Regions from separate parts of the Clostridium sp. DJ247 genome, predicted to be linked through region 4. Evidence: riboswitches for the same ligand, from Rfam matches in the RefSeq annotation. Region 4 holds a riboswitch; each other region holds the start of a gene.

What was found. Region 4 has a riboswitch for S-adenosylmethionine ahead of HGI79_RS13050 (YbaK/EbsC family protein). Riboswitches for the same ligand answer to the same signal wherever they lie in the genome.
Region 1: it holds a riboswitch for S-adenosylmethionine, as region 4 does, so the genes downstream of both, HGI79_RS22780 (ABC transporter substrate-binding protein) here and HGI79_RS13050 (YbaK/EbsC family protein) in region 4, are expected to answer to the same signal.
Region 2: it holds a riboswitch for S-adenosylmethionine, as region 4 does, so the genes downstream of both, HGI79_RS10500 (nitrogenase component 1) here and HGI79_RS13050 (YbaK/EbsC family protein) in region 4, are expected to answer to the same signal.
Region 3: it holds a riboswitch for S-adenosylmethionine, as region 4 does, so the genes downstream of both, HGI79_RS19155 (MetQ/NlpA family ABC transporter substrate-binding protein) here and HGI79_RS13050 (YbaK/EbsC family protein) in region 4, are expected to answer to the same signal.

Annotation. Positions count from the first base shown of each region.
Region 1 covers NZ_JABAIW010000022.1:11,655-19,104, forward strand. Annotated here, with positions in the region: partial or broken gene HGI79_RS10450 (ABC transporter ATP-binding protein) at 1-99, opposite strand, end outside; gene cysK (cysteine synthase A) at 136-1,065, opposite strand; gene HGI79_RS10460 (nitrogenase component 1) at 1,105-2,421, opposite strand; gene HGI79_RS10465 (nitrogenase component 1) at 2,421-3,890, opposite strand; partial or broken gene HGI79_RS22780 (ABC transporter substrate-binding protein) at 3,960-4,139, opposite strand; SAM riboswitch class I at 4,419-4,519, opposite strand; gene HGI79_RS10470 (nitrogenase component 1) at 4,563-5,918, opposite strand; gene HGI79_RS10475 (nitrogenase component 1) at 5,948-7,450, opposite strand, start outside.
Region 2 covers NZ_JABAIW010000022.1:21,210-28,659, forward strand. Annotated here, with positions in the region: gene HGI79_RS10480 (aminotransferase class I/II-fold pyridoxal phosphate-dependent enzyme) at 1-1, opposite strand, end outside; gene HGI79_RS10485 (NifB/NifX family molybdenum-iron cluster-binding protein) at 7-387, opposite strand; partial or broken gene HGI79_RS10490 (nitrogenase component 1) at 508-1,545, opposite strand; gene HGI79_RS10495 (nitrogenase component 1) at 1,559-2,887, opposite strand; gene HGI79_RS10500 (nitrogenase component 1) at 2,889-4,352, opposite strand; SAM riboswitch class I at 4,657-4,758, opposite strand; gene HGI79_RS10505 (O-acetylhomoserine aminocarboxypropyltransferase/cysteine synthase family protein) at 5,022-6,317, shown strand; gene nifH (nitrogenase iron protein) at 6,558-7,379, shown strand.
Region 3 covers NZ_JABAIW010000062.1:16,787-24,236, forward strand. Annotated here, with positions in the region: gene HGI79_RS19130 (M20/M25/M40 family metallo-hydrolase) at 1-1,244, shown strand, start outside; gene HGI79_RS19135 (NCS1 family nucleobase:cation symporter-1) at 1,478-3,007, shown strand; gene hydA (dihydropyrimidinase) at 3,097-4,470, shown strand; gene HGI79_RS19145 (hypothetical protein) at 4,500-4,838, shown strand; gene preA (NAD-dependent dihydropyrimidine dehydrogenase subunit PreA) at 4,831-6,045, shown strand; SAM riboswitch class I at 6,273-6,382, shown strand; gene HGI79_RS19155 (MetQ/NlpA family ABC transporter substrate-binding protein) at 6,537-7,355, shown strand.
Region 4 covers NZ_JABAIW010000030.1:32,377-39,826, reverse strand. Annotated here, with positions in the region: gene HGI79_RS13060 (DEAD/DEAH box helicase) at 1-777, shown strand, start outside; gene HGI79_RS13055 (transglutaminase domain-containing protein) at 883-2,049, opposite strand; SAM riboswitch class I at 2,382-2,486, shown strand; gene HGI79_RS13050 (YbaK/EbsC family protein) at 2,594-3,076, shown strand; gene larE (ATP-dependent sacrificial sulfur transferase LarE) at 3,131-3,943, shown strand; gene HGI79_RS13040 (hypothetical protein) at 4,344-4,880, opposite strand; gene ureA (urease subunit gamma) at 5,544-5,846, shown strand; gene ureB (urease subunit beta) at 5,856-6,236, shown strand; gene ureC (urease subunit alpha) at 6,226-7,450, shown strand, end outside.

The DNA.
Region 1 (7,450 bases), on a different contig from region 4:
GTTATATACAAGCCCTACATTTTTTGCAACAATTTTATCTTTTACACCTTTATTTTCTTTAGAAGTCAAACCCACATCTAATATACTTTCATAACTCATAAATATGATATCCTCCTTTTTTTAAATTTGAAGTTCTTATTTCTGAGCAAATAGTTCTGTACTTAAATATCTTTCACCAGTGTCTGGAAGTATAACTACAATTTTTTTATCTTTATTTTCTGTTCTTTTAGCTATTTGCAGCGCCGCAAAAGCAGCAGCACCAGAAGAAATTCCCACTAAAATCCCTTCTTCACTAGCAAGTCTTCTAGCTGCTTCAAAAGCTTCTTCATTTTTTACTTTAAAAATCTCATCTATTATTTCTATATTTAGTACATCTGGTATAAAACCTGCTCCTATTCCTTGGATTTTATGCGGTGCTGGATTTCCTCCTGACAACACAGGCGAATCAAAAGGTTCCACTGCAACAACTTTAACATCACCTTTTTTCTGTTTGATTGCTTCCCCAATACCTGTAATTGTTCCTCCAGTACCAACACCACTAACTAATATATCTATATTTCCATCTGTATCCCTCCAAATTTCTTCTGCAGTAGTAGCTCTGTGTATTTCGGGATTAGCAGGGTTTTTAAATTGCTGTGGTATAAATGAATTTTCTATTTTTGTTGCTAGCTCTTCTGCTTTACGTATAGCTCCTCTCATTCCTTCTGCGCCTGGAGTTAAAACCAATTCAGCATTGTAGGATTTTAACAAATTACGTCTTTCTAAACTCATTGTATCAGGCATAGTAAGGATGAGCTTATAACCTTTAGCTGCTGCAACAAAAGCTAAGGCTATACCAGTATTCCCACTAGTTGGCTCAATAATCACTGTATCTTTATTTATCAACCCTTTGTCTTCTGCATCCTTAAGCATTACATATCCAATTCTATCCTTAACACTACCTGCTGGGTTAAAATATTCCAGTTTAGCTATTACATCTCCCTCAGCTGCAGAAGCAAATTTATTTAATTTTACTAAAGGTGTATTTCCTATTAATTCAGTTATATTATTTAATATTTTAGACATAATCTTTCCCTCCTAAAATTTTCTTTTGACTATAGCAACCTATTGGAAATCCTCTAAAACTACGGAATATATATCTTCTGTTAAACGTAGAGCTCCCTCATAGCCAACATAAGAGCGACTTAATACCATTCTATCACTTATTGGGGTTGATACAGAAAGCTGATATGCTTTAAGCTCTCTACCCATAGCTCTATCCCAAGCACTTCCAATAATTAAAGGTCTACTTCTAAATTTCATACTCTTTAATCTTTCACGAATATCTCCTCCATCATTTGTAAATATTACTTCTGCAGTTATGTTATCTACAAACTTTTTAAATTCTTCTGATATATTCTGACGATATTCTTCTGATGCGTTATCTGTAATAAACTGTGTTTCTGGCAACAATCCTAAATCATTTATTAAAAATCTTGAAATCCCTAGAGAATAAATGCTGTCTGCTATGGTTGTAAACCGTATTGGCATTAAACGAGTTTCTAACAATACATCTGATGCTCTTTCTATATAATAATAATACCTGTTTTCCTGTTTTTTAATTACTTCGTCTACAACAGTTTCTTTTATACCTGCAAACTCTGCAACAGTTTTTAAAAACTTAGAAGTTTCCGTAGGACCTATAGGAAGAACTGGATAATGCAGATAGGGAGTGCCAAACTTTTCTTTTAAATGAATAACATTTTTAAGCCCAACCCAAGGTGATATAAGTAAATTAAATTCAGCTTTTGGCACTTTGTTTAATTCTTCTATTCCACCTTCAGGTCCAAATATAATATTAGGTTTTAGACCTATAGAAGAAATTAATTCCTTTATTTTTTCTATATCACCAGCCCAAAAAGTATTTTGATATGGTACCACAGACCAGATGTTCACTAGACCCTTTTCTATGCCTTGTTGTGGCTTTAAATATTGATCAATAATAGCATCTAAAACTAATTCATGCCCCTCTAAGTTACTACCCTTAAATCCACCTGTTTCAACATAAACCACAGGATTACCTTGTTTTTGAAAATTTCTCACCACTTCACCTACATCATCTCCAACGATATCTGATGTACATCCTGTTAAAACTACGAACAAATCTCCATCCATTACTTGTAAAGTGTTTGAAATGACTTTACGTAATTGTTCTGTTCCTCCAAATACAACCTCTTTTTCTGAAAAATTAGTACATGGTATTGAATGTCCACCAGCATAACCTGAACCCTGGCATCCATTTTGCAATCCTAAAGTAGTCCATAATTTTGCTCCACACCCTGGTCCTGCATGCAATATAGGTATTGCTCTATTAATAGCTAACACTGATTCATAAGCTCCAAGAGTACATACGTGTCTCGCTTGTTCAACTACGTTTGCCATTATCTCGCCTCGCTTTCTAAAAACTCAAATGCATCTTGCTCAAGCCACCATTTTGTATATGGAAGTTTTATTCTTTTAGAAAGATTACGAGCAAGACTTCTGTTGCTTAGTGCATCAATGATTCTATACCCAAAGTCTATAGTACCCTGATATCCAAAAGCACTATATTCGTCCATTACCATAATTGTAGGAATACCCATTTTAGTTGGCCAAACAGATGAACCTGGATGTCTTCCTATATATAAGTCAGGTTTTAACTTGTTTAATAAATTTAATACTTCATGGTTTTGTTGATCACTAACACTTATAGGTATATCTCTTTCTTTTTTTGATAACTCTAATGTGGCCTCTGGACAACTACCGTGATCATATTTCGAATCATAATGCCATGATATACCCCATATAACCTCAAGCCCAAATTCTTCCAAAAGCCTAATGTAGTTATGAGAGAAACTAGGGCCCATCCCTACTACTACTTTTTTTCCTTTAAGTTTTTCTCGTATTTCTGATAACTCGGGAGCTATACGTTCCTTTTCTTCTTTTATATATTCTTCAACTTCTTTTTCTTTTCCAACAACCTCTCCTAATGTTCTAAGCCAGCTGTCCATACCAGCAATTCCATGAGGCTGCAAAGATTTCACATAAGGAACTCCATATTTTTGTTCTAATCCATTACCGAAGTAACCTCCTAAAGTACTACATATGCTTATAGTAGCTGCGGCTTCAGACATCCTTGATATTTCCTCAATTGTACTAAATGGTATTCCAAACTGTGGTACAAGACCCAAGCAAGCAAAAATTTCAGTTATAGTATCTCTAGCACTTCCATTAAAATTAATCATATTTACTAATTCTGGACGTTTTTTTTCAGGTGCCTTTACTATACGTGTTAACACAGCATGAAATGCTGCATCAAAACCTGAAGCCCAAATTTGAGATCTAAATCCTTCACAGAAAACTGGTACTACTGGAATACCTATCTCTTTTTCTACCTCTTGTAAGATACTCTCAACATCATCACCAATAATACCTGAGGCGCAGGAGGTAGTTACAAATATAGCCTTAGGATTAAATCTCTTATAAGCTTCTCTTACTCCTTCCTTAAGCTTTTCAGATCCACCAAAAACAGTGCTACCTTCTGTCATATTAGTGTTAACAACCTTAACATTATCATGTTCCCAATTTCTAATATTTTCTCCCCATTGATAATTAGTATTTTCTCCTATAACATCAGCAGCACATCCAATGGGAGCATGATTTACAATAGCTGCATCTACTATGCGGGATAAATATCCTTGTGCACAACCCGAACTACAATTGGTGGTCTGACTAAAGCATCTCTTCCCATTTTTTAAACAACCTTCTTTAGATTGTTGTACTAAATCTTTTATAGTGCCTTTGTATCCAACAATTGATTTAAGTCTATTTTCTCTAATAGGTGCTTCCGCACGCTGCAAATTAATTGTCATTCTTTTTCCCCCTATTTTTATATATTTTATAAAATAAAATTTATATTCAATAAATACTTACGTAGTTTTTTATTTAAGTTCTCCAGTATAATATGGATTTAAGTCATTAGTGAATAACTCCTCTGCTTTTACTTGACCTGGAACTTCAAAGTTAGCTAATTTATTTTTTTCTGCTAACTTAATCCAAAAATCAATTTGTTCTGGTTTAATCCATTTTTGATCAGGGTATACATTTCCAGCTACATCCTTTTCACTGGCACCCTTTTAGGTTACTTTACTCTCACGCTTCATAGCCAGTATTTCTACTACGCATTGTGATTGGCTACAAGACTTCTTGGTAATTACCTTCACTGGACTTTCACCAGTTAGCATGTTCCAGCTTTGCTGGATGCACAAATAATAAAAGCTAAACTCTCACATTATGAGAATTTAGCCTCTAGTTTTCTAGTCAACTTAATCCTTAAACATTATTCAATATAAAAAACCTTCTTATAGATAAGTTACAAGAAGGTTTTAATCTCTCCTAGTTCCTCATCTTCCAAGTATATACCTGCTGGAATTAGCACCTTTGAATAAATTCAGGTTGCTGGGCATCTTAGGGCCAGTCCCTACGCCTCTCTAGATAAGAAAATAGCTAATACTTCATTACAATTGGCTACTTAAATTAAACTACTAAGCACTAGCACTTATTGCCGTAGTATAAATTTTCTCTAACAGAGTAAGTGCACCACGGTACCCAACATATGAACGGGATAGAACAACTTCATATGATGCTGGGAAACTAACTTCAACTATGGAACCTTTCAACTCCTTAGCTAAATCTCGCTCCCAAGTAGTACCAAAGATAATTGGAGGTTTATGACCAAAATCTGCTTGACGAATTTTTTGGTGAATTCTATAGGTATCTTCCTCAAATTCAACATCCGTTGAAACATCTTCTGCAATATTTTTATACTGTTCACGTATTAATTCTTTATATTCCTCAGGTGGGTTTTCTGTAATAATCTGTTTTCCTGGAATTAAACCCAATTGGTTTACTAAAAATTTAGTTAACGCAAGGTTATAAGCACTATCACTGATAACCGCAAACTTTGCCGGTAGTCCCCACCAATATTCAGCATAGAAATCTGAAAAATCTTCTAAATAACGATAATAACTGGCTTCTTCTTTTTCAATAAAACTTTCTGCCTTTACAGAATCAAGTCCAGCAAATTCAACCACCTTACGTAGGAAGGAAGTAGTTTCCTTTGCTCCAATAGGAATTACAGGAACATGCAAAAATGGTTGACCGTATTTTTCTTCTAAATGTTTAGCAGTTTGTAATCCAAGCCAAGGAGAAAGCACTAAATTAAACTGTGCCTTAGGTATATTTTTCCACTCAGATACACCCTGTGATTCCTTTCCAAAAAGGATATTTACCTTTAAACCTATACCTTCTAGAATCCTTTTTATTTCAGTAAGGTCTCCTCTCCAAAAAGTGTTGTGATATGGCAGTAAGGACCATACATTCACTGAAGCTTGCTCTCGTGGTCCATGATACTCGCCAACATACTGATCTATAATAGCTCTAGTAACCAGTTCATGTCCTGTAAAGTTATTTCCTTTAAATCCACCTGTTTCAGCAAATACTATAGGAACTCCTTTTTCCTGAAATTTACTTACTACAGCTCCTACATCATCTCCCACAATATCTGCAATACAACCCGTAAGTACCACAAATAAATCTGCATCCAAAATCTTCAAAGAAGATTCAATTAATCCGCTTAGTCGTTTTTCTCCTCCAAATACAACTTCTTCCTCTGTAGCGTTAACACTAGGTACTACCGCTCCTCCTCCATATCCACCACCTTGATAACCGTTATAAAATCCAACGTTCATAAACTGTTTATCCGCACAACCTGGACCGCAGTGGGTAATTGGAATTACTCTTGGTATTGAAGAAGCACTATGCATAGCAGCAATAGCGCAAACATAACGAACCTGTTGAATTGAATTGGTCTTTTCTATATTAATTGCATTTGTTAACATAATTTATTCACTCCTTTTGAAGTAGTATATTAATAAGCCTTAGATAGTTGTGATTCTCTTGCTAATAGGAAAGGATCTTCTTGATCTAACCACCATTTTTTATATGGGAGCTTAGTATGAGCAGCCAAATCCTGATGGAATTTTTTGTGTGCAAGAATATCCAGAATAGATTCTCCTAAATTAATAATTCCTTGATACCCTATAGCAATGTGCTCATCACCTAATGGAGCAGCTGGAATACCCAAACGTGATGCCAATGGTGCTAAACCATTATGACGAATAAGAATAAAATCTGGATTCACTCTCTGTAATAATCCATAGAACTGATACTGCTGACGATTGCTGACACTAAAAGATGGTACATCTCCGTAGTTGCCCACAAGATGAGCAAGAGAATCTTGTCGTGGATCACCACTATCATAAATTGGATCATGGTGAAATACTAATGATCCATTAACTTCAACTCCCAATTCTCTAAGTACGGCAATTAATCCGTGGGCATAAGCTGAACCAGTAGCAACATAGCCTTTTTTGCCTTTTAATAATTTGCGCAGCTCTTCTATACGTGGAGCTACTCTTGCGTGTTCTTTAGCTATATAAGCTTCTACCTGTTCTTCACGGTGAGTTACCCTACCTAACTCACGAAGCCATGCATCTGTTCCCGCAAAACCGTATGGTTGTGGTGCCTTAACTTCCGGAACACCGAATTCCTGTTCCAAGGCTGCTGCCATATATGAGGACAGAGTGTTACAAAAACCCACAGTAGCCGCTGCTTCTGAAATTTGTTCCAAGTCTTCTACAGTTGCTAGATCAATGACATAGTTAACTCTTAGTCCTAACTCTGCTAACATTGGTTTAAATATATCTGATCCCCACAGGTTAATAACATTCACCAAATCTTCTTGTTTTTTAGGATTTCTACGTGCAATTTGACGTACAATTCCATGCTGTGTTGCATCAAATCCAGTACTCCAATGTTTGGATTTAAATCCTTCACAATGTAGAGGAATAACAGGAATATTTAATTCTTTCTCAAATTTGCTTGCCACACTATCTATATCATCACCTATGATTCCAGTAGCACAGGAAGCGGCAATAAATATTGCTTTTGGATTATAACGTTCCCAAGCATCACGTATAGTCTGTTCAAGTTTCTTAATTCCTCCAAATACTATGTCACCCTCTTGTAAATTGGTACAAATTGCATGCATATTTTCTACAGGTAAATTACGCATTGCAAGACCATTACGATATATAGAGTTGTATATTACTTGACCTGCTGCACATCCTATAGGCGAATGTTGAATGAGCACTGCACCACGAACATGACCTGCTTGACATTCTACCATCTGCTCACTGCAAACTGATCCTTGGGTAAAAGGTCCCCTAAATTCGCAAAGTTTACATGATTTCTTCCCATCACCACCGCCGCAACCTCTACGAGCGTTAACCGATTCCTGTGCCAAATCTGATGCTTTACCATCCCATGCAATTATAGTGCCAAGACGCTGTTCACGGCTTTGTACTACTGG
Region 2 (7,450 bases), on a different contig from region 4:
TAATAATTATGCCTCCCTAGTTCTAACCACATCAATTTTAGAGTAGTATTTTATTAATTTTTTCAAAGCATTTTCGATATAATCCTGTATGTCAAAAGCTTCTATTCCTCTACTTCTTAAAACCCTCACAGCTCCATTTCCTATTTGAGCAACCAACACTGCTCTGCAGCCTTCAAGTGTTTCTACTGATGTCAAAAGTCTATTATCATCATGCCCACCATTATTGCAAAAATGGTGAGCCTTTCTTAATTCTAAAAATTTATAATTATTATCTTCTACTTCAAAAACTAAAAACTCTGTAGTTCTGCCAAAATGCTGATCTATTATTTTACCGTCACTACTTGCTACTGCTATCTTATAAGCCATCATAACACCTCTTATTCTCATAAAAATATTATCCTGTATTTTGAGTATCTCCTCCTTGTTCTAGTTGAATCTTGTAAGAACTACTGAATATATATCTTCTAAAAGTTTAAGTCCACCTGAATATCCCACATATGAACTATTTATCACCAATCTTTCATTATAGGTATATCCAGGACCCATTCCAAGTACAGCTCTTAATCCCTTAAGTTCTTTCTTAACTTCCTCTATTTTAGGTAAATACTTTGCTCTCTCTCTTTCTATATAAGCTTCAACTTCTGCTTCTTTATCTATAGCTTTACCTATTCCTCTAAGCCAAGTTTCAAATCCCGAAACCCCTAATGGGTTAATTGTTTTTACAAAGGGAACCCCATATTTTTCTTCCAGTCCATTTCCTAAGTATGAACCCAATACACCACATATACTTACTGTAGCAAGAGACTCAGACAAATGTGAAAGTTCCTCAATAGTTGAATTTTGATAAAAAAATACAGGCTCAACTCCAAAATTTTTAAATATCTCAATTATTTCATTTCTCGCACTTTCGTAGAAATTTTTAAAATTAATTTTGTTATTTTTCTTTTTCGGCGGCTTTACAATACTTGTAAGCACAGCATGATCTGAGGCATCAAAACCCGTAGCCCATATTCTTGATCTAAAACCTTCGCAATGAACAGCAGCTATAGGTACTGGTATTTCCTTTTTAAGATTTTCAACAACACTATCCACATCTTCACCTATAATACCTGTTAAACACGATGTTCCTACAAAGATTGCTTTTGGTTTGTATCTATTATATGTCTCTAATATTATTTCTTTAAGACTACCTGTAGCTCCAAATACTGTATCATGTTCATCCATATCAGTTCCTACAAATACAGTGGCATTTGTAACACCTCTTTTGGTTGCCAGCTGATCATTGTTAACTGTAGCACCAGGGGCTATTGCTGTACAGCCTGATGGTGCATGATTTATTATTGCTATATCTCTTATACCTGAAAGTTGTCCTAATGCACAACTAGCATTACATGTGCTGGACTGACTAAAGCATCTATCCTGATTTTTTAAAGTTCCGCATTTCGATTGGTTAACAATGTCATGAAGATCTCCACTATAACCTGTTACAGAACCTAAACGATTTTCTCTTGTTGGTACTGCTGATATTTTTAAATTGACTGTCATGAATCCTTCCTCCTTATTTATATGTTTCTAAAATATTTCCATATATATCTTCTGCTAATCTTAACCCTCCACTATAACCTATATAGCTTCTGTCAAGCACTAGTCTATGCATAACCGGTATTGATATATTTATACCAAAACCCTTTATTTCTGAAACAATATCTCTGTCCCAAGAACTTCCAAGAATTAATGGTGTATGATTAGTATGGTTATATTCCCTTAATCGTTGGTGTATTTTACCTCCATCAACTTCAAATAAAACATTAGAGGATGTACTCTTTGATAGATGTTTAAATTGATGTTTTATAGCTTCTTGATATTTTTCTGGCGTATCATCAGTAATATATTGTTCTCCAGGTAAAATTCCCAGTTCGTTTACTAAAAACTTACTAATCCCTAATGCATAGGAGGAATCTGCAATATTAAAAAATCTGCCTGCTAAATCATAGCGAAACTCTATGAAGAAATCTGCAGATCTTTCAATATAATAATAAAATTTTTTCTCTTTCTTCTTAATAAAATTCTCAGCTTTTGCTTTATCTAAGCCAGCAAATTCAGCAACTTCTCTTAAAAATTTACTGGTTTCTTTCGCTCCTATTGGCAAAACTGGGTAATGCAGATATGGAGTTCCATACTTATCTTTTAGCAATTCAGCAGTTTTTAATCCTACCCAAGGTGAAAGCACTAAATTGAACTGTGCATTAGGAATTGTTTTCCACTCCTCAGCTCCGCTAGATTCAGGTCCAAATAATATGTTAACCTTAAGATCTATACCTTCTAGTAAATGTTTTATCTCGCTCAAGTTTCCAGCCCAGAAGGAATCTTGATATGGAACCACAGACCAAACATTAACTAATCCATTTTCTTTCTCTACAGGCTTCTCACCAACAAACTGATTTATTATGGCTTCAGTTACTAATTCATGTCCCTTAAAGTTAGTTCCCTTAAAACCACCTGTTTCAGCAAAAACTATTGGGATTCCTTTCTGTTGATAGTCACTTACCACTTGTCCTACATCATCACCTACTATATCTGAAGTACACCCTGTTAAAACAACAAGCAAGTCTCCTTTTAAAACTTTTAATGCTCCATCGATTACCTGTCTTAACCTTTTTTCTCCACCAAATACAACTTCTTTTTCAGTAGAATTTGTACATGGTATTGCACTTCCCCCTGCATATCCTAAGCCTTGATATCCTGAGTCTGTGCTTAGCCCACGAAAAAGCTTTACCCCACATCCTGGGCCAGAATGAAGTATTGGAATGGCTCTGTTAATAGCTACTACTGTTTGTTGTGCACCAAGAGCACAATAATATCTTGGTTGTTCAATTATCTTAGTCATTTTATTCACCACCTAAAAATATATAAGGATTTTGTTCCAACCACCAATCTGTATATGGAAGCTCTGAATGAGCAGCAATGTTTTCCACAAATTCCTTGGTTGATAATACATCTAAAATTTTATTTCCATAGTTTATTAACCCTTGATATCCTAAACCAAAATGCTCATCTCCCATTAAAAATGTTGGTATTCCAAGCTTTGCTCCCCATACTGACATACCACCATGCCTTGCAACAAATATATCAGGTTTGAATTTATTTAATAAATTTACCAACTCAAAGGCTTGTTTATTACAAACATTAAAATTCTTAATATCTCCATAAGTATCAACTACATGTTGTAGCGCATCATTTCTCTCATCTTTATTGTCATAATGAGCATCATGATGAAATATTGCAGCTCCAACTACTTCCAAGCCCAGATCTCTTATTAACCCTAATAAACTATGTCCATGAGCCGCTCCTGCTGTAACATAAGCTCTCTTACCTTTTAACTTAGCTCTTAATTCTTCAAGCTCAGGAGCAATTCTTTCTCTTTCTGACTTTATTAATTCCTCAACTTCTTTTTCTTTACCAGTTACCCTACCCAGCTCTCTAAACCATGCATCTGAGCCTTTAAGTCCGTAAGCTGGTGGTGCTTGAACTTCTGGAACTCCATACTCTTGTTCTAAGGCTGCCCCTAAATATGTGCCTAAAGTAGCACATATTTGAACTGTAGCTGCTGCCTCTGATATTTTTTCTAATTGGCCAATAGTAGAAAATGGTACAATATAATTAGGCCTTAGTCCTATTCTTCCAAACAAATCCGTAAAAATATCTCTGCCCCAAAAATTTATAACATTTACTAAATCCTTTTTCTTTTTAACAGGAGGTTTAACAATTTTTCTAACTATTCCATGGTAAGCAGCATCAAATCCTGTTGTCCATATCTTTGACCTGAACCCCTCACAAGAAATATATACAACGGGTATACCTAACTCTTCTTCTGCTTCATTGGTTATATTTTCTATATCATCTCCAATAATACCTGATGCACAGGAAGCATTTACAAATATAGCCTTAGGCTTAAATCTTTCATAAGCTTCTTTTATAGTAGCTTTTAATTTAACTCCTCCTCCATAAATAGTGTCCTTTTCTTCTAAATTTGTACTTAATAGTCTAGCATTTCTTAGTGGAAGGTTTCTCTTCCTTTGTCCTACTCTGTTTGTAAAGTTAAAATCCGGAAAATCCGCTGCACATCCAATAGGACCGTGATTTATTACTACAGCATCTTGTATCATAACAAGCTGGCACAAAGCCTGCCCCGAACTACATCCAAGACATTGACTAAAGGAACGACTTTTATCACACAATCTACCTTCTTTAGCCCTATTACATAATTCCTTTGCTGTACCACTAAATCCAGTAATGGACCCCAATCTTTTTTCTCTAATCTGAACTTCAGGTGATTTTATATTAATACTCAATGGTACTCCTCCTCTATTAACATTTTTCAGAAATACAAAAAAGAGGCTAAGCTATGTTCATAGAACATAAAGCCTAGTCTCCAGTATATCTGGTCAACTAAACAGTTGTAATTTTTGTATTTCGTTGCGTTAGGATGTTTTTAAATATGTTATATTATTTAAAACACCTAATTAATAATGCAACGATACATTGAATAGGAGAAAAGGTAAAGCTTTCTCATATAGCCTCCCCCTTTGCAATTGATTTTGGAATAATAAAAAATCCTCTTGTAGATGAGCTACAGGAGAATTTAATTCATTCCTTTTCTCATCTTCAAGGTTTAAACCTACTGGAATTAGCACCTTTGAATTTAATTCAGGTTGCTGGGCTTCATAGGGCCAGTCCCTCCACCACTCTAGATAAGAAGTTTATTTATAATTTCCTAAATTATAACAAGTAAAAAATTTAATGTCAAGAATATATTGATAATTTAGTTATTTTATTTTTTCATATTGACAAACATAAAATAAACTAATAAAATTAATTTCAATAACAAATTTTGTTATATATTATGTATATTAAAATAATTAAATACTTTATGTTGACCAGTAAAACTGGAGGCTAAATTTATTCCTTTAATTGCAAAAAGGTATAAATTTAGCCTTTTTTATTGTATGGAGGGGATAATTATGAGTGAAAAAGAAAGAGAATTACAATTTGAAACTTTACAAGTCCATGCTGGACAGAAACCTGATCCTGCTACAGGAGCAAGGGCAGTTCCAATATACCAAACCACATCTTTTGTATATAAAGATTTTGACTTTGCTAAAAATATAAGTGCACTAAAGGAAGTGGGTTATACTTATTCTAGAGTAGTAAACCCTACTAATGCAGTATTAGAACAAAGAATTGCTGCCCTAGAGGGAGGGGTTGGAGCCTTAGCAGTAGCATCAGGCTCTGCTGCAGTAACTTATTCAATTCTGAATTTAGCCTCAGCGGGAGATGAAATTATAGCTGCAAGCACTCTTTATGGTGGTACTTATAATCTTTTTTCTGTTACTTTTCCAGAGCTTGGTATCAATACAAAATTTGTTAACCCTGATAATGTGGAAAATTTTAAAGAGGCTCTAACTGAGAAAACCAAAGCTATATACTTTGAAAGTTTAGGTAATCCAGGAATAAATATTGTGGATATAGAAGCAGTTGCAAAAATTGCTCATGACCATAAAATTCCACTAATAGTTGATAACACTTTTGCCACCCCTTATCTTTTAAAGCCATTTGAATATGGGGCAGATATTGTTGTACATTCTGCAACAAAATTTATTGGTGGACATGGAACATCTATTGGAGGCTTAATTGTGGATAGCGGAAACTTTGATTGGACTGCCAGTGGAAAATTTCCTCGTTTCACAGAACCAGATCCAAGTTATGGTGGAATAAAGTACTATGAAGCTTTTAAAGAATTAGCTTATATTACTAGAGCAAGAGTTAGATATTTAAGAGACATAGGCGCATCAGCAAGTCCATTTAACTCATTTTTATTTATTCAAGGCTTAGAAACACTTTCCCTTAGAATTGAAAGACATGTTTCTAATACTTTAAAAGTAGTTGAATTTTTAAATAATCATGAAAAGGTTTCTTGGGTAAACTATCCAGCATTAAAAGATAATAAATACTATGATTTAGCTCAAAAATATTTTCCTAAAGGGGCTGGATCTATATTTACTTTTGGTATTAAAGGCGGCATTGACGCAGCAAGGAAATTTATTGATAGCTTAAAATTATTCTCACTATTAGCAAATGTAGGAGATGCTAAATCACTGGTTGTTCATCCAGCATCTGTTACCCATGGTCAACTTTCAGAACAACAGCAAAAAGAGGCTGGTGTCACTCTAGACCAAATTAGGCTGTCAATCGGTATAGAACATCCAGATGATATTATATATGATTTAGATCAAGCTTTTAAATCACTTGATTTTTAATTCATTGAATATATATTTTTTATACTATGTATTGACAAATATAAAATTAACTAATAAAATAATAATTAATTATATATTTAACCATTTATGTTAAAATAACCAAAGAAATTATGTTGACCAGTAAACTGGAGGCTAAATTTATTCCTTTAATTAAAAGGTATAAATTTAGCCTTTTTTTATTGTATGTTGCAGCACTCTGCAGCATATAAAAACCAAAAGATTATAGAGAGGATGTTTAAAATGAGACAAGTAGCTATTTATGGAAAAGGTGGAATAGGAAAATCTACAACAACACAAAATCTTACTGCAGGTCTTGCAACAATGGATAAGAAAATAATGGTAGTTGGATGTGACCCTAAGGCAGATTCAACAAGATTATTATTAGGTGGACTAGCTCAAAAATCAGTATTAGATACATTAAGAGAAGAAGGAGAAGATGTAGATTTAGATGCTATATTAAAACCAGGATTTGGTGGAATCAAATGTGTTGAATCTGGCGGACCAGAACCAGGAGTTGGATGTGCAGGTAGAGGTATAATAACTTCAATAAATATGCTTGAGCAATTAGGTGCTTATGAAGCAGATTTAGATTATGTATTCTACGATGTATTAGGAGATGTTGTTTGCGGTGGTTTTGCAATGCCAATCAGAGAAGGAAAAGCTCAAGAAATATATATAGTAGCAAGTGGAGAAATGATGGCATTATATGCAGCAAACAATATATCAAAAGGTATACAAAAATATGCAAACAGCGGCGGAGTTAGATTAGGTGGTATCATCTGTAACAGCAGAAAGGTTGCTAATGAATACGAATTACTTGACAACTTTGCTAAAGAATTAGGAAGCCAATTAATACACTTTGTACCAAGAAGCCCAATGGTTACAAAAGCAGAAATAAACAAGAAAACTGTTATAGATTTTGATCCAACAGCTGAACAAGCCGGCGAATACAGAACATTAGCTAAAAATATAGATGACAATGACATGTTTGTTATACCAAAACCAATGACACAAGATAGATTAGAAGAAATATTAATGGAATATGGTCTTATGGACTTATAATTTCTGTAAACTCTCTTAAAATTAAAAATATAAAAGTTAAAAAGGAAAGTCGTATTGAACTTTCCTTTTTA
Region 3 (7,450 bases), on a different contig from region 4:
TAATACAAACTCCTAGTATAAGTAGTACAGAAAAAGAACTGGCAGATATGTTATTAGCTGAAATGGAAGCCTTAGGTTACGATGAATATTTTAGAGATGACATGGGAAATATAGTTGGAATCGTAAATGGCACAGAAGTTGGACCAACTATAATGTATAATGCACATATGGATCATGTAAGTCCAGGAGATATAAATAATTGGGAAGGGTATGATCCTTATGGAGGAATTATTGATATATGCGAAGTTGATAACCAAGACAAAACAACAAAGGAACTAGCAGAATGTATACATGGCCGTGCTGCTTCTGATGTAAAAGGAGGAGAAGCCGCTCAAATATATGCAGGGGGAATATTAGCAAAATTAAAAAAACTTGGGTATAAGTTTAAAGGAAAGTATATGTTTACTGGGGTAGTTCAAGAAGAGCCAGCGGAAATGGTAGGAATGATGCATTTAATTAATAAGACCTTCCCAGCTAAGGGTATAAATTATGATGCTATGGTATCCTGCGAAGCTACTTCACTTAAATTATACTGTGGACATAGAGGAAGAGTAGAGTTGCTTTCTACAGTATATGGAAGAACCTCTCATGGTAGTGCTCCATGGCTTGGAATAAACTCTATATATAAAGCTATACCTTTAATTAGTAAAATAAAGGATGAGCTTTATCCTTCACTTCCATCTGATGAAAAGCTAGGTAAAGCTTCTATATCTATTAATATAATCGAGTGTTCTCCAGGAGCTTTGTCTATAGTTCCAGACAAATGTATGCTTTCTATAGATAGACGTACTATACCTGGAGAAACATCAAAAACTGCATTGGAAGAAATACAAAAAATAATTGATGAAATATCGGAAAAAGATCCAGAATTTAAAGCAGATGTAAAAGTTAAAACTGCACTTGAAAAATCTTATACAGGAGTAGAATATGAAGTTGCTAAAGATATGAGTCCTTGGAAAATATCTGAAGATAACCCTTTTGTAAAAGCGGCAGCTAAAGCTTTAGAAAGTATAGATCAGCCAGTAAAGTATGGGTATTGGGATTTTGGAACAGATGCCAGTAAAACTGCAGGTATAGACAAGAAACCAACCATAGGATATTCACCTATGCAGGAACAATATGCACACACACCTTATGATAAAGTGCGTACAGATTATATAGCTAAAGCAGTAATCGGTAATGTGGCTATATTCTTGAATGTAGTTGATGGAGATAAAGATATGTTTAAGCCTCTTGTGTGGTAATAGAGTGAAACTTTACTCAGATGGAGTTTTGACTCCATCTGAGTATTAGTTGAACGAATCCAGAGCGTAGCAGCCGTTGACTCTCCGTTTATAGAAGCGGGAGTCTTACGGCTGGTAGCTAATGGATAAATACATCTATATATGATAGTTATAGGGAGCCTTGAAGTTCATATAAATAAGAAATTATCAGTAATATAGTCTTATATATAGTAAAAGTGAGGAGGAAATGTTTTATGTCTAGAATATATAAAACCCAAAAAGAAATTGGAGGTTTATACGAATTAACAGATACAGCAGTAGAAGAAGTAAAAAGTAGCCCTTATTATAACGATGATTTGGCTGCTACAAAGATTAAACAAAGAACTTGGGGAACCTATAATATCGCAGCTCTTTGGATAGGTATGAGTGTTTGTATACCTACATATATGATGGCTTCAAGTATGATAGATGCAGGTCTTACTTGGTGGCAGGCACTTATAAATATTGGGCTTGCTAATCTTATAGTTTTAATTCCTATGCAGCTTAATTCTCATGCAGGAACTAAATATGGTATTCCTTATCCTGTATTTGCAAGGTTATCCTTTGGTATTAAAGGTTCAAATATAGCAGCCATGGCAAGGGCTATTATTGGTGCTGGATGGTTTGGTATAAATGTATGGATAGGAGGACAATCTATAAATGCTGTTATGGCAACTATAAGTCCTGCTTGGGCTAATTGGGGCGGAGGAATATGGATTTCATTCTTTGTGTTCTTATTCTTAAATGTATTTATAGCTTATAAAGGACCAGAAGCTATAAAGTTTATGGAAGCTTGGGCAGCTCCTATATTAGGAGTAATATCTATAGCACTTATGATATGGGCTTATAGTTCTGTAGCTGCTTTAGGAAAAGGAATTTCAGATATATTAAGCATTGCTCCCAATAGTGATAAATCAGTTTCATTTTGGAAAGTATTCTTAGCAGGTTTAACTGCAAATATAGCTTTCTGGTCTACTTTATCTTTAAATATTCCTGATTTTAGTAGATTTGCAAAGAGTCAAAAGGCTCAATTCAGAGGTCAACTTTTAGGCTTACCTTTAACTATGATTGCTTTTGCTTTTGTAGGAGTATTTGTTACTGGTGCTACTAAGATAATATATGGTGAATTCTTATGGAATCCAGTGGATGTTATATCAAAAATGAATAGCCCAATTGCAGCAATTTTAGGAGCTATAGGTATAATAATTGCTACTTTAACTACTAACATATCAGCTAATGCAGTAGCAACTGCAAATGATATATCTAATTTAAATCCACAAAAAATATCCTTTAAAACAGCTACCTTAATTACTGGTGCAGCGGCGGTAGCTATAATGCCATGGAAGCTTATGTCAAGTGCTTCAGCATATATATTTGATTGGCTTGGAACTTATGGGTTACTACTTGGACCTTTAGCTGGAATATATATAGCGGATTATTATATTCACCGTAAAAAGTTAGTAGATGTTTTTTCTCTATTTAAAGGAGATGGCGGAAAATATTGGTATAAAAATGGATTCAATAAAAATGCTATATATGCTTGGATATTAGCAGCTATTCTACCATTAGCAGGTAAATTCATACCAGCTTTAAGCAGCTTAACAGATAATGGTTGGGCTATAGGATTTATATTAGCTATGATAATATATACTTTATTAATGAAAAATGATAAAGAATCTATACTTACTGAAAAAGAGAATAATGAAATTACTGAATCAGAAATAATATCTGAAAAAGTAGTATAAGAAATTGTAAATTATAAATTGTTATAGCTTCTATGGAAAAGTTTTCATAGAGGCTATTGAAATTAATTTTCTATGTTTGAGGTGATATTATGGATTTAATAATAAAAAATGGAGTTATAATAACAGCTACAGATACTTATAAAGCCGACATAGGTGTAGAAGGTGGCAAAATTGTAGCTATAGGCAATAATCTTACAGATAATGGGGCTGAAATTTTCGATGTAGAAGGAAAATATGTACTACCAGGTGCTATAGATGCTCATACTCATCTTCAAATGCCTTTTGGAGGAACAGTATCAGCGGATAGTTATGAAGGTGGTACAAGAGCAGCAGCTTGCAGTGGAGTAACTACTGTTTTTGATTTTGCTATTCAAAAAAAGGGTAACGGAATAATACAAACAGCAAAAGAAAGAGATGAATTATGTGCACCTCAAGCTTGCGTAGATTACGCTTTCCATGTAGCTATAACAGATTTAACACCAGAGGTTTTAGAAGAATTTCAAGCTGCTGTAGATTATGGAATACCTAGTTTCAAGGTATTTATGGTATATAAGAAAGAAGGTTTAATGGTTAACGATGGAGTACTATGTAAGGCTTTAGAGAGATCAAAAGAAACAGGAGCTCTTATAGCAGTACATGCAGAAAATCCTGATTTAATAGATGTTAGAATTGAAGATTTTTTAAAGGAAGGGAAAACTTCTGCATGGTATCATTATCTTTCTAGACCTGAGTTTGTAGAAGCAGAAGCAGATAAAAGAGCTATTCATTGGGCTAAAGCTTTGAATGCACCTCTTTATATAGTTCATCTTGCTAACAAAGATGGTATGGAAGAGGTTAAGAAGGCAAGAGATGAAGGATATGAAATATATGCAGAAACATGCCCTCAATATTTACACTTTACAAATGAAGTTTATAAAAGAGAAGATGGAAGAAATTTTGTTTGCTCACCACCAATGAAAGGAAAAGAAAGTCAGGAATCTCTATGGCAGGGAATAAAAAGTGGTGATATTTATACTATTGCAACGGATCACTGTCCATTCCAAAGTTATGAAAAGGATTGGGGAAAAGATGACTTTACTAAGATCCCAAATGGTTGTATGGGTATAGAAAATATGTATCCATATATGTTAAGTGAAGCAAATAAAGGACGGTTATCTTTAAATAAAGTAGTTGAATTATGTTCAACTAATCCAGCTAAAATATTTGGATGTGCACCAGAAAAAGGAACTATTGCAGTAGGTAGCGATGCAGATATTGTAATATATGATCCAAATAAAGAATTTACAGTTTCTAAAGAAAATATGCATTCAGATGTAGATCATACTATATGGGAAGGTTTGAAATTGAAGGGATATCCAGTTATGACTTTTTCTAGAGGAAGATTAGTGTTTAATAACGGAGAATTTTTAGGAGAGTCTGGATGGGGAAAATTCCTAAAGAGAAAAGGAAGAAAAAGTTTATAAAGTATAATTTTAGATTTGGAGGATTAAGTATGGCAGATAAGAAAGTTTTTGATAAGTTGATGATAGAAGAGGAAGCAACAAGATGTCTTTTATGTTACGATCCTCCTTGCAGTAAGGCGTGCCCTGGAGAAAAGGATCCTGCTGGTGTAATAATGTCTATTAGGTTTAAAAATTATAAAGGTGCGTCAAATAAGGTTTTAGAAGATTTCAATAAATCACAGGAATGCGGCGTGGCTTGTGATAACAAAATGTATTGTCAAAGAAGCTGTATTAGAAATAAGATAGATAGACCAATTAAAATAAGAATTATACAAGATCTTTTGTGTAAAGAAAAGTTAAGTGACATGGAGGTGAAAGGGAATGAATAAAGATCTTTCTATAGAATTTTGTGGAGTAAAATGTGAAAATCCATTTTTCCTTTCATCCTCTGTAGTTGGAAGCAATTACGAAATGTGTGCTAAAGCTTTAGAAATGGGATGGGCAGGAGTTGTTTTCAAAACTATAGGATTTTTTGTACCAAATGAAGTATCTCCTCGTTTTGATATTATAGGTAAAGAAAATACACCTTTTATAGGTTTTAAAAATTTAGAGCAAATTTCTGATCACCCACTAGATTTAAACTTAAAGTGGATGAAGCAATTAAAGGAAAACTATCCTAATAAAATTTTAGTTGCTTCAATAATGGGAGAAAATGAAGAAGAATGGACTAAGCTAGCTAAAATGGTTACAGAAGTTGGTGCAGACATAATAGAATGTAATTTTTCTTGTCCTCAAATGATAAGTGATGCTATGGGTGCTGATGTTGGACAAAATTCAGAATTAGTAAAAAAATATTGCGAAGCTACAAGAAAAGGAACTCATTTACCAATATTGGCAAAGATGACACCTAATGTTGGAGATATGGTGGAACCAGCAGTAGCATCTATAGAAGGAGGAGCAACTGGACTAGCTGCAATTAATACTATAAAAAGTATTACAAGAATAAATTTAGATAATTTTTCTCCATACCCAATTATTAATGGAAAATCCTCTGTATCAGGATATTCTGGAAAGGCTGTAAAACCAATAGCGCTTAGGTTTATAAATGATTTAGCTAAAAGTCCAAAATTAAAAAATATACCTATAAGTGGTATGGGGGGAATAGAAACTTGGGAAGATGCTGTAGAATTTATACTTTTAGGGTCTTCTAATCTCCAAATCACTACAGCAGTTATGCAGTATGGTTATAGAATTATAAATGATTTAATAAGTGGACTATCTTATTTTATGGATGAAAAAGGTATAGATAAAGTAGAAGAATTGGTAGGGTTAGCACTAAATAATGTAGTTTCTACAGATAAGCTAGATAGAGATTATATAATATATCCTGACTTCCAAGAGGATACTTGTGTAGGATGCGGAAGATGTTATATATCATGCTATGATGGTGGACATCAAGCTATAGAGTGGGATTATGAAAATAGAAAACCTTTATTACTTAGAGATAAATGTGTTGGATGTCATCTTTGTGGCAATGTATGTCCTGTAAATTCAATTACTTCTGGAGATAAAGTTTATAAAGAAGCAGCTATTTAAATACTTTTTGAGCTTATTATAATGCTTGACTAGTAAGTGCTGTAGCATTAGGGAAAATTACTGTAAAGTACTAATGATTTAAATATTTGTTTATTAACTAATGTAAGAGAAGGAGTTCTAATAAGTTTCCAATACTCTTAAAAATGAAACTTTACAAAAAAATATTGACATAAAAGTATATTATATTTATAATTAAAACAATAAAAAACAAGTTAATATTAATCGCTAACTTATCAAGAGTGGTGGAGGGACTGGCCCTATGAAACCCAGCAACCTGTATTATTTTAATACAAAGGTGCTAACTCCTGCAGCAGCCTTAGCAGCTGAAAGATGAGAAATTCTAGAATAGCTTTTTGAGCTGGAGGTTTTTCTCCAGCTTTAATTTTTTATTATGTTTCCATAATAAAAAGTAAAAATTTTATTAAATAGTATTTGTAACAAATGTAAAGCTCTTACACAAAAATTATTCAAAATTTAAGGAGGATTTATTTATGAAAAAGATCGCGGCAATTTTGGTATCATCAACATTAATTCTTGGACTAGCAGCATGCGGAGCAAAACAAGACTCTAGTACTTCAACAACTGCAGCAAATGATAAAAAGACTATAGTTGTGGGAGCAACACCAGTTCCAGCTGGGGAAGTTTTAAAGGAGGTAAAGCCTTTATTAGAAAAAAAAGGATATAAACTTGAAATAAAGGAATTTACAGATTATATAATCCCAAATACTTCTTTAGCATCTGGAGATTTAGATGCAAATATGTATCAGCATACTCCATTCCTTGAAAACTTTAATAAAGAAAAACACACAGATTTAGTTCCAGTTACAAAAGTATATCTTCCACCACTTGGTGTTTATTCAAAGACTGTTAAGAATATTCAGGATGTAAAACAAGGTGCAACAATAGCGGTACCTAACGATCCTACAAATGAAACAAGAGCTTTAAGATTACTAGAAAAAAGTGGTTTAATAAAGTTAAAGAGCGGAGACATTTTAACTAAATTAGACTTGATAGAAAATAAAAAAGGAATTCAAATTAAGGAATTAGATGCACCACAATTACCAAGGGTACTAGGAGAAGTAGATTTAGCAGTAATAAATGCTAATTATGCGTTAGATGCTAAATTAAACCCATCAAAAGATGCAATTTTATTAGAAGATAAGAATTCACAATATGTGAATGTATTGGCAACAAGAAAAGAAGATAAAGACAAGCCTTATGTTAAAGCACTTTCAGAAGCTTTAACTTCACCAGAAATTAAAAAATTCATTGAAGAAAAATATAAGGGCAGCGTAATTCCTGCATTTTAATATATAGATAACCACGGCAGAAATTTAACTTATACGACCGGATACATTACCATGTTTCGTCACGTTAAATATTTTTAATTAGTCTAAAGCTCAAA
Region 4 (7,450 bases):
GCAAGAGGCTATAATGTAGAAGGCATGCATGGAGATATGAGCCAAAATCACAGATCAAACACTTTAAAAAGATTCAAAGAAGGTAATTTAGATTTCTTAGTAGCTACTGATGTTGCAGCAAGAGGTATTGATGTTGAAAATGTATCTCATGTTATTAATTATGATCTTCCGCAGGATATAGAATCTTATGTTCATAGAATTGGTAGAACTGGAAGAGCTAAGAGAGAAGGAGTTGCGTATACTCTTGTTACCGCTAGAGAATATATGACTCTTAAACAGATTGAAAAATATACAAAAAGTAAAATAAAAAGAAAAGAAATCCCAACAGTTGATGAGATATTTTTATCAAAATATAAGAGTATAGTTGTGAAAATAAAGGAAACACTTGAAACTGAAGACTATAAAAAGTTTGTTCCTTTGGCGGCAGAATTGGATGAAGAATTCAATTTAGTTGATGTAGCAGCTGCTTTATTAAAAATGATTTACGAAAAAGAAATAAGCTACGATTATACAGAAAATCTTATAGGATCAACATCTAATTTTACAAGATTATTTATCACCGTAGGACGTATGGATAGGCTTAACCCTAAACAGCTAATCCAGTTTTTAAATGATAATGTTACCAGTAGTAGAGTAGATATAGGTAACATAGATATTCTTGAAAAGTTTTCATTTATTGATGTAAATGAGGATTCCGTTGATTCCATATTAAAGTATTGCCAAGGTAAAAATTTATGTGGAAGAAAAGTTAAAATTGAGATATCTAAAAAAAGATAAGGATATAAGGTTAACGAGGTTGTCTACAGGAAACCTATGTCTATAGAATATAATAACCACCAGTATGACGTCATATATACCAGTCTGGTGGTTATATGTTATTAATTACTGAAAATCTATGGTTATATATTTAGAATTATTTAGTTCGTCATTATAGCTAACCCAACTAAATTTTCCACCTCTTTTTAAAGCATCATAAGCTTTACTAACGCACTGTTCTACATCATAGATATTTCCATCATAATTTAAAATTTTTATACTTACACTAGTAGTACTATTACCAAGAGCATTCTTTATAGTCTTATAAAATTCACTATAATTTTTAACTACAGTTATAATGTTTCCAGATTCATCTTTTTCAACTAAGTTTAAATTATTAAAGTTATACTGAGTATTTATGCATTTAGGATATTTACTTCTATCCCATCTATGATTTTTACTAATCTGTTCATCTGTAACGTTAAAATAAGAATGCCTAAGATGATTTGAACCATCACGGGTAGTAGGATCATCCCAAGTTGTATCTAGGTGATAATATTCACCACCTATTTTAACTATATTCCAAGCATGGCTAATCCAATTTTTACTGTCATTAGCATCACCAATTACTAGTATAGATTCAATACCAACGGCTTTCAATAGCATGTCCATAGCTTCTGCATATCCTTGACATACACCAATGCCTTTTATTAAGATACCATAAGCTGTATTAGATTCTTTGGGCATATTACCTGTATAGAATCTGTTATCGTATTTAGAGTTATTTATTATATAATCATGAAGAGCTGCCTCTTTTTCATAATCTCTCATGCCCGGTTTAATTACACTATTTACAATTTGTTGAATCTTTTCATGTACTATCTTGTCTTTACTCTTCAGATTTTCTTTACTGTCAATGTACTCAAAATTTATTATTAACTTAATAGGAATAGAAAATTTTACTGTACTTGAAGCTTTTATACAAATACCATTTAATTCAGGAGTACTCTCTAAAATTTTATTAAATACATCAAGGTTATATATTTTCTTATTATAATTTTTTATTCTAAGAGTTATGCTGCTATCATAGTTACTCATAGCTTTCTTAACTGCATTATAATAATCATCATAATTACTAATAATTGTATTATTTACTTCAGCACTATTGTTAGTTGATGAATTGTTAACAGATTTGGATATTTTTCCATTAACACTATAAGATAAAAAAGAAAAAGTTAATATTGAAAGTATAGTAATTCCTAAAAAAATTTTAAAAGGTTTATTATTAAACATAGTATCTCCCTTTTCTTATATCAGCTTTAAATTTTTAAAATTATTTTAACTTGTCAGCTTTGCAAAGACTTAAGAATAGAGCAATCCCTGTTGAATCTATAATAGATTATTTAAAGCAAATATTACAAATAAAACGTAGTTATACTAATAGTATTCAATATTATTAGTATCATAGTTTATAAATAAACACAATGGCAATGTAAATACAATTGGGGAATTTTATGTAAAGCTCCTTATTGGAAAGGTTAAGAATGTATTAAAATTAATTTATAACAAAATATATTGATTATTAATTACTGTTTTGTTATAATAAGGTTAAGTGAATATGGAACTTCTTATCAAGAGAGACTGAGGGATTGGCCCTATGACGTCCAGCAACCTGAACTTTGTTTCAAGGTGCTAATTCCAACAGGTGGTGGTAACCTGAAAGATAAGGAACTAGAATGATATAATCTTCTTGTAGCTTATCTACAGGAAGATTTTTTATATTTGTATATGTAAGAAGTTCCCCATATAATATCAATTTAGTGAAAGGAGAATAAAAATGGGTATGGATAGTGTTATAAATCATTTTTTAAGCAGGGGACTTGAATGCTCAGTTACAAAATTCTTAAATAATGAAAGTGAACTTTATAATGAACATAAGGAAAGAACATTGGAAACAGAGTGTGTTGGAAAAACTTTAGCTTTTAAAGTAAGAAATGATAGCATATTAATTGTAGTATCAGAAGATTTGAAAATAAGCAGTAATAAGTATGAAAATTATTTTAAAGTGAAACCGAAAATATTAACTAATAATGAAACTATAGATATAACAGGGCATCCTTTGGAAGGGCTAAGTCCCTTGGGGCTAAAAAAACCACTAAAAGTTTATATTGATGTTTCTTTGAAAAAGATTAGTTATATATATATATGTGCTGGATTGAAAAACTTTGTTGTAAAAGTTGCACCTAGAGAGTTGATGGATTTAACTGATGGACAATGGCTTGATATTTGTCAACATGAAAATAGTTATGCCTACCATTAAGGTGGCAGCTTATTTAATAAATAAAAAATATATAGTAGTAGGAGTGTAATCTAAATGATAGAAAACATAAAATATAAAAATTTAATCAACTATTTGAAAAAATTAGAAAGTGTAGTTGTGGCTTTTTCAGGTGGTGTTGATAGTACCTTTGTAGCTAAAGTAGCAAAAGAGGCTTTGGGAGATAAAGCATTAGCTTTAACCGTAGTGGCACCTTATATACCTAAATGGGAAATTGAAGAAGCAAAGATTGCAGCAAAAGAAATAGGTATAAAGCATGAACTTTTAGAAGTTCCTGTAATTATAGATGAAATAAAATTTAATCCATCTGATAGATGCTATTTATGCAAAACAGCTGTTTTTACAAAAATAAAAGAAAAAGCAGCTGAAGAAAATTTTAAATATGTAGTAGATGGAACTAATGCAGATGACACTAAGGATTATAGACCTGGACTTAGAGCTTTAAAAGAACTTGATATAAAAAGTCCACTTTTGGAGAATGGTATAGTAAAGGCTGAGATTAGAGAGTTTTCCAAGGAATTAGATTTAAAAACTTGGGATAAACCATCTTATGCTTGCTTGTTGTCTAGGATCCCATATGACGTGGAAATAAAGATAGAAGAGCTAGATAGGGTAGAAAGGGCAGAAAAATATCTTATTGATTTAGGCTTTAGAGCAGTAAGAGTTAGAAGTCATAATAACTTAGCAAGAATCGAAGTTCCAAAGGAAAACATAGTAAAACTTTTCAATAATGATTTGTTTGAAACTATATCAAAACAATTGAAGAGCTTTGGATTTAAATATGTTACATTAGATTTGGAAGGATATAGAACTGGAAGTTTAAATGAAGTATTGGAATTAAATAAATAACTATAGATAACCATGCCCGAAATTTAACTTATACCACCGAATATGATACCAAACTTCAGCACGTTAAAAATTTTTAAAGTACCATCAATTTTGGCAGCATATTCCTACGTATAAGTTAAATTTAAGTTGATGATATCTATAATACTACAATCTTCTTTATATTTACAAATAAGTATTATATACTGGAGATGCGGTAGAAATAAAGTGAAACTAAGTAGCTAGTAAAATATATTCCCTTTAAGTAGACAACAGTTTATGGTGGCTACTTAAAGGGTAAATTTCTGCGTTTTAAAACATATTTAAGATGAAATGATGTGTTTATAAATTGTAGAATATTCAATATTTAATTATAACAATTTCAGATTTATCTAGCTAATTCATCATTATCTATAATATAAGCCTAATTGTATAAATTCTCTATATGAATACTACTATTTTTTTCCTTAATAGCTTTAATAATCATTGAAATATCTCTATCTGAAAAGCAGCCAAGTGGAATTCTTAGGGTTTTAGGAGTAGCTTTTAAGCAACCTAATCTTTCTTTTATAACTACATAGCCAAATAATTCTCTATAACCCTGTGACTTGCATATAGATTCTATGCACATTATATCAAGTATCTGTATTCCGAAGGGTCCCCTAAAAATTAAGTTATCAGGTGTTAACTCTATATAGATTCGTTTAATCTTAAAAGCTACTATTATTATTAGGAAGTAGCATGAAATTATAATTGGAGTTAAAAGAAAAAGAGCTAAGGGAAATACTAACAGTGAATCTAATATCATCTCATTTTCTATTATTGCAGCAGCTAGTGGTAAGCAAACAACAGGTATAACTATAAATATACAGAGAAAAATAGAAATTAAATACTCAATAAATTGCTTAGGGTAAAAGATACTTGGTTCTTTATTTTTAGTAAACGTTATCTTTTCTTCCATAGATAGTCTCCTTTCAAATAATATTATTGGAGAATATGTGATCAAAAGCTAAGATTAGTAAATATCATGCATGTTTAACTTTAAGTTTTATTATTTAGCTAGGTTTATAAAAGTATTATAAGAATATGTTATAATGTACAATTGCTATGTTTAAGAATTGATTACTAAATATAATATATGAAAAGCTCTTTGCACTATTATAGTATGGAAGGATGTTTATTCTGTTGCGTAAATTTTATTCATTAATATTTTAATTTGAACAATATTAAAAATGATTTGTTCAATATATAGTTAACATAAAAATATTAGAAGTACTGTACTCTTTACCTCCTTGGATTTTAATTAAGCTCCTAATATAGGTCTATTCAATTAAAACAGATATTATTCCAAGTTCTTTAAATAATACATCTCAATACAATGTCTAAAGGTATAATAAAAATATTAGTTTCATGATATCATCTCCTCTCGATTATTGTTAACTTATAATAATATTTTGGTAATGATTAAAGTATGCAGTCATGAAAATATATTGTCAGGATAATGTTACTTAATTTTGAAAAATTATAATAAAATGGTATAATTTAATAAAAACTTATGGTAATATATTGTAAAATTTAATTAAATACTATGTATAGTAGGATTCTTTCAAAGGAAGGTGAAACCATGTATTTAACTCCTAGAGAAATGGAAAAGTTAATGCTGCATTATGCTGGAGAGCTAGCAAAAAAGAGGAAAGATAGAGGACTTAAGCTTAACTACCCTGAAGCAGTAGCTCTGATATGTTCGGAGCTTATGGAAGCTGCAAGAGATGGTAAAACTGTTACTGAGCTTATGCAATATGGAACTCAGATACTTAAGGAAGAGGATGTTATGGAAGGCATAGCTGAAATGGTGGAGGAAGTTCAAATTGAAGCTACTTTTCCAGATGGAACAAAACTAGTAACTGTTCATAATCCAATAAGGTAGGTGTTAATGATGATACCAGGAGAAATTATTGTTAAAGACAGAGATATTGTATGTAATGTGGGGAGAAAAACAGCAAATATAATAGTGGCTAATACTGGAGATAGACCTGTTCAAGTTGGTTCACATTTTCATTTTTTTGAAGTAAATAAATGTCTTAAATTTGATAGAGAAAAATCCTATGGAATGAGGTTGGATATAGTATCAGGGACTGCTGTACGCTTTGAGCCAGGCGAAGAAAAAGATGTAGTGCTTGTAGAACTAGGTGGCAAGAACACTGTACATGGTTTAAATAACTTAACAGCAGGTCCAGCTACTGAAGATAACAAAAAAACAAGTATTTTAAAGGCTGCAGAACATAAATTTAAAGGGGTGAGCAAAGATGAGCTTTAAAATTTCTGCAAGAGACTATGCTAATATGTATGGACCTACTGTAGGAGATAAAGTTAGGCTTGCTGATTCAGAGCTTATTATTGAAGTAGAAAAAGACTATACTGTTTACGGTGATGAGTGTAAGTTCGGTGGAGGAAAAAACTTAAGAGATGGCATGGGACAGTCAGGTATATCTTTAAGATCGGAAGGAGTACTTGATTTAGTTATAACAAATGCTTTAGTTGTGGATTATACAGGTATTTTTAAGGCTGATATAGGTATAAAAAATGGTAAGATTGTAGGAATAGGCAAAGCAGGAAATCCTGATATTATGGAAAATGTTGATTCTAATATGATTGTGGGGGCTTCTACAGAGGCTTTAGCGGGAGAAGGTCTTATACTTACAGCTGGGGGTATTGATACTCATATTCATTTTATATCACCTCAACAAATAGAAACAGCTTTATACAGTGGGATTACTACCATGATAGGTGGTGGAACAGGGCCGGCAGATGGTACTAATGCAACTACCTGTACACCAGGTGCTTTTTATATGGAAAGAATGCTTGAAGCAGCTGAAGCCTTTCCAATGAATTTAGGATTTCTTGGAAAAGGAAACTCCTCTTCAGAGGAAGCTTTAAAAGAGCAAGTAGAAGCAGGAGCATTAGGGTTAAAGCTGCATGAAGATTGGGGAAGTACTCCGAAAGCCATAGATACATGTCTCAAAGTAGCTGATGAATACGATGTGCAGGTAGCTATACACACAGATACATTAAATGAAGCAGGTTTTGTTGAAGATACTATAGAAGCTATTAATGGAAGAACCATACATACCTATCACACGGAGGGTGCAGGTGGAGGTCACGCACCCGATATAATGAAGATTGCGTCCTTTTCTAATATACTTCCATCTTCAACAAATCCAACAAGACCATATACTGTTAACACTATAGATGAGCATCTTGACATGCTTATGGTATGTCACCACTTAGACAGCAAAGTTCCTGAAGATGTTGCTTTTGCAGACTCAAGAATAAGGCCTGAAACTATAGCTGCAGAAGATATACTTCATGATTTAGGAGTTTTTAGTATGTTAAGTTCAGACTCACAAGCTATGGGAAGAGTGGGAGAGGTTATCATAAGAACTTGGCAAACTGCAGATAAAATGAAAAAACAGAGAGGTTTTTTACCTGAGGATAAAGGTGGAAATGATAATTTCAGAGTAAAGAGATATG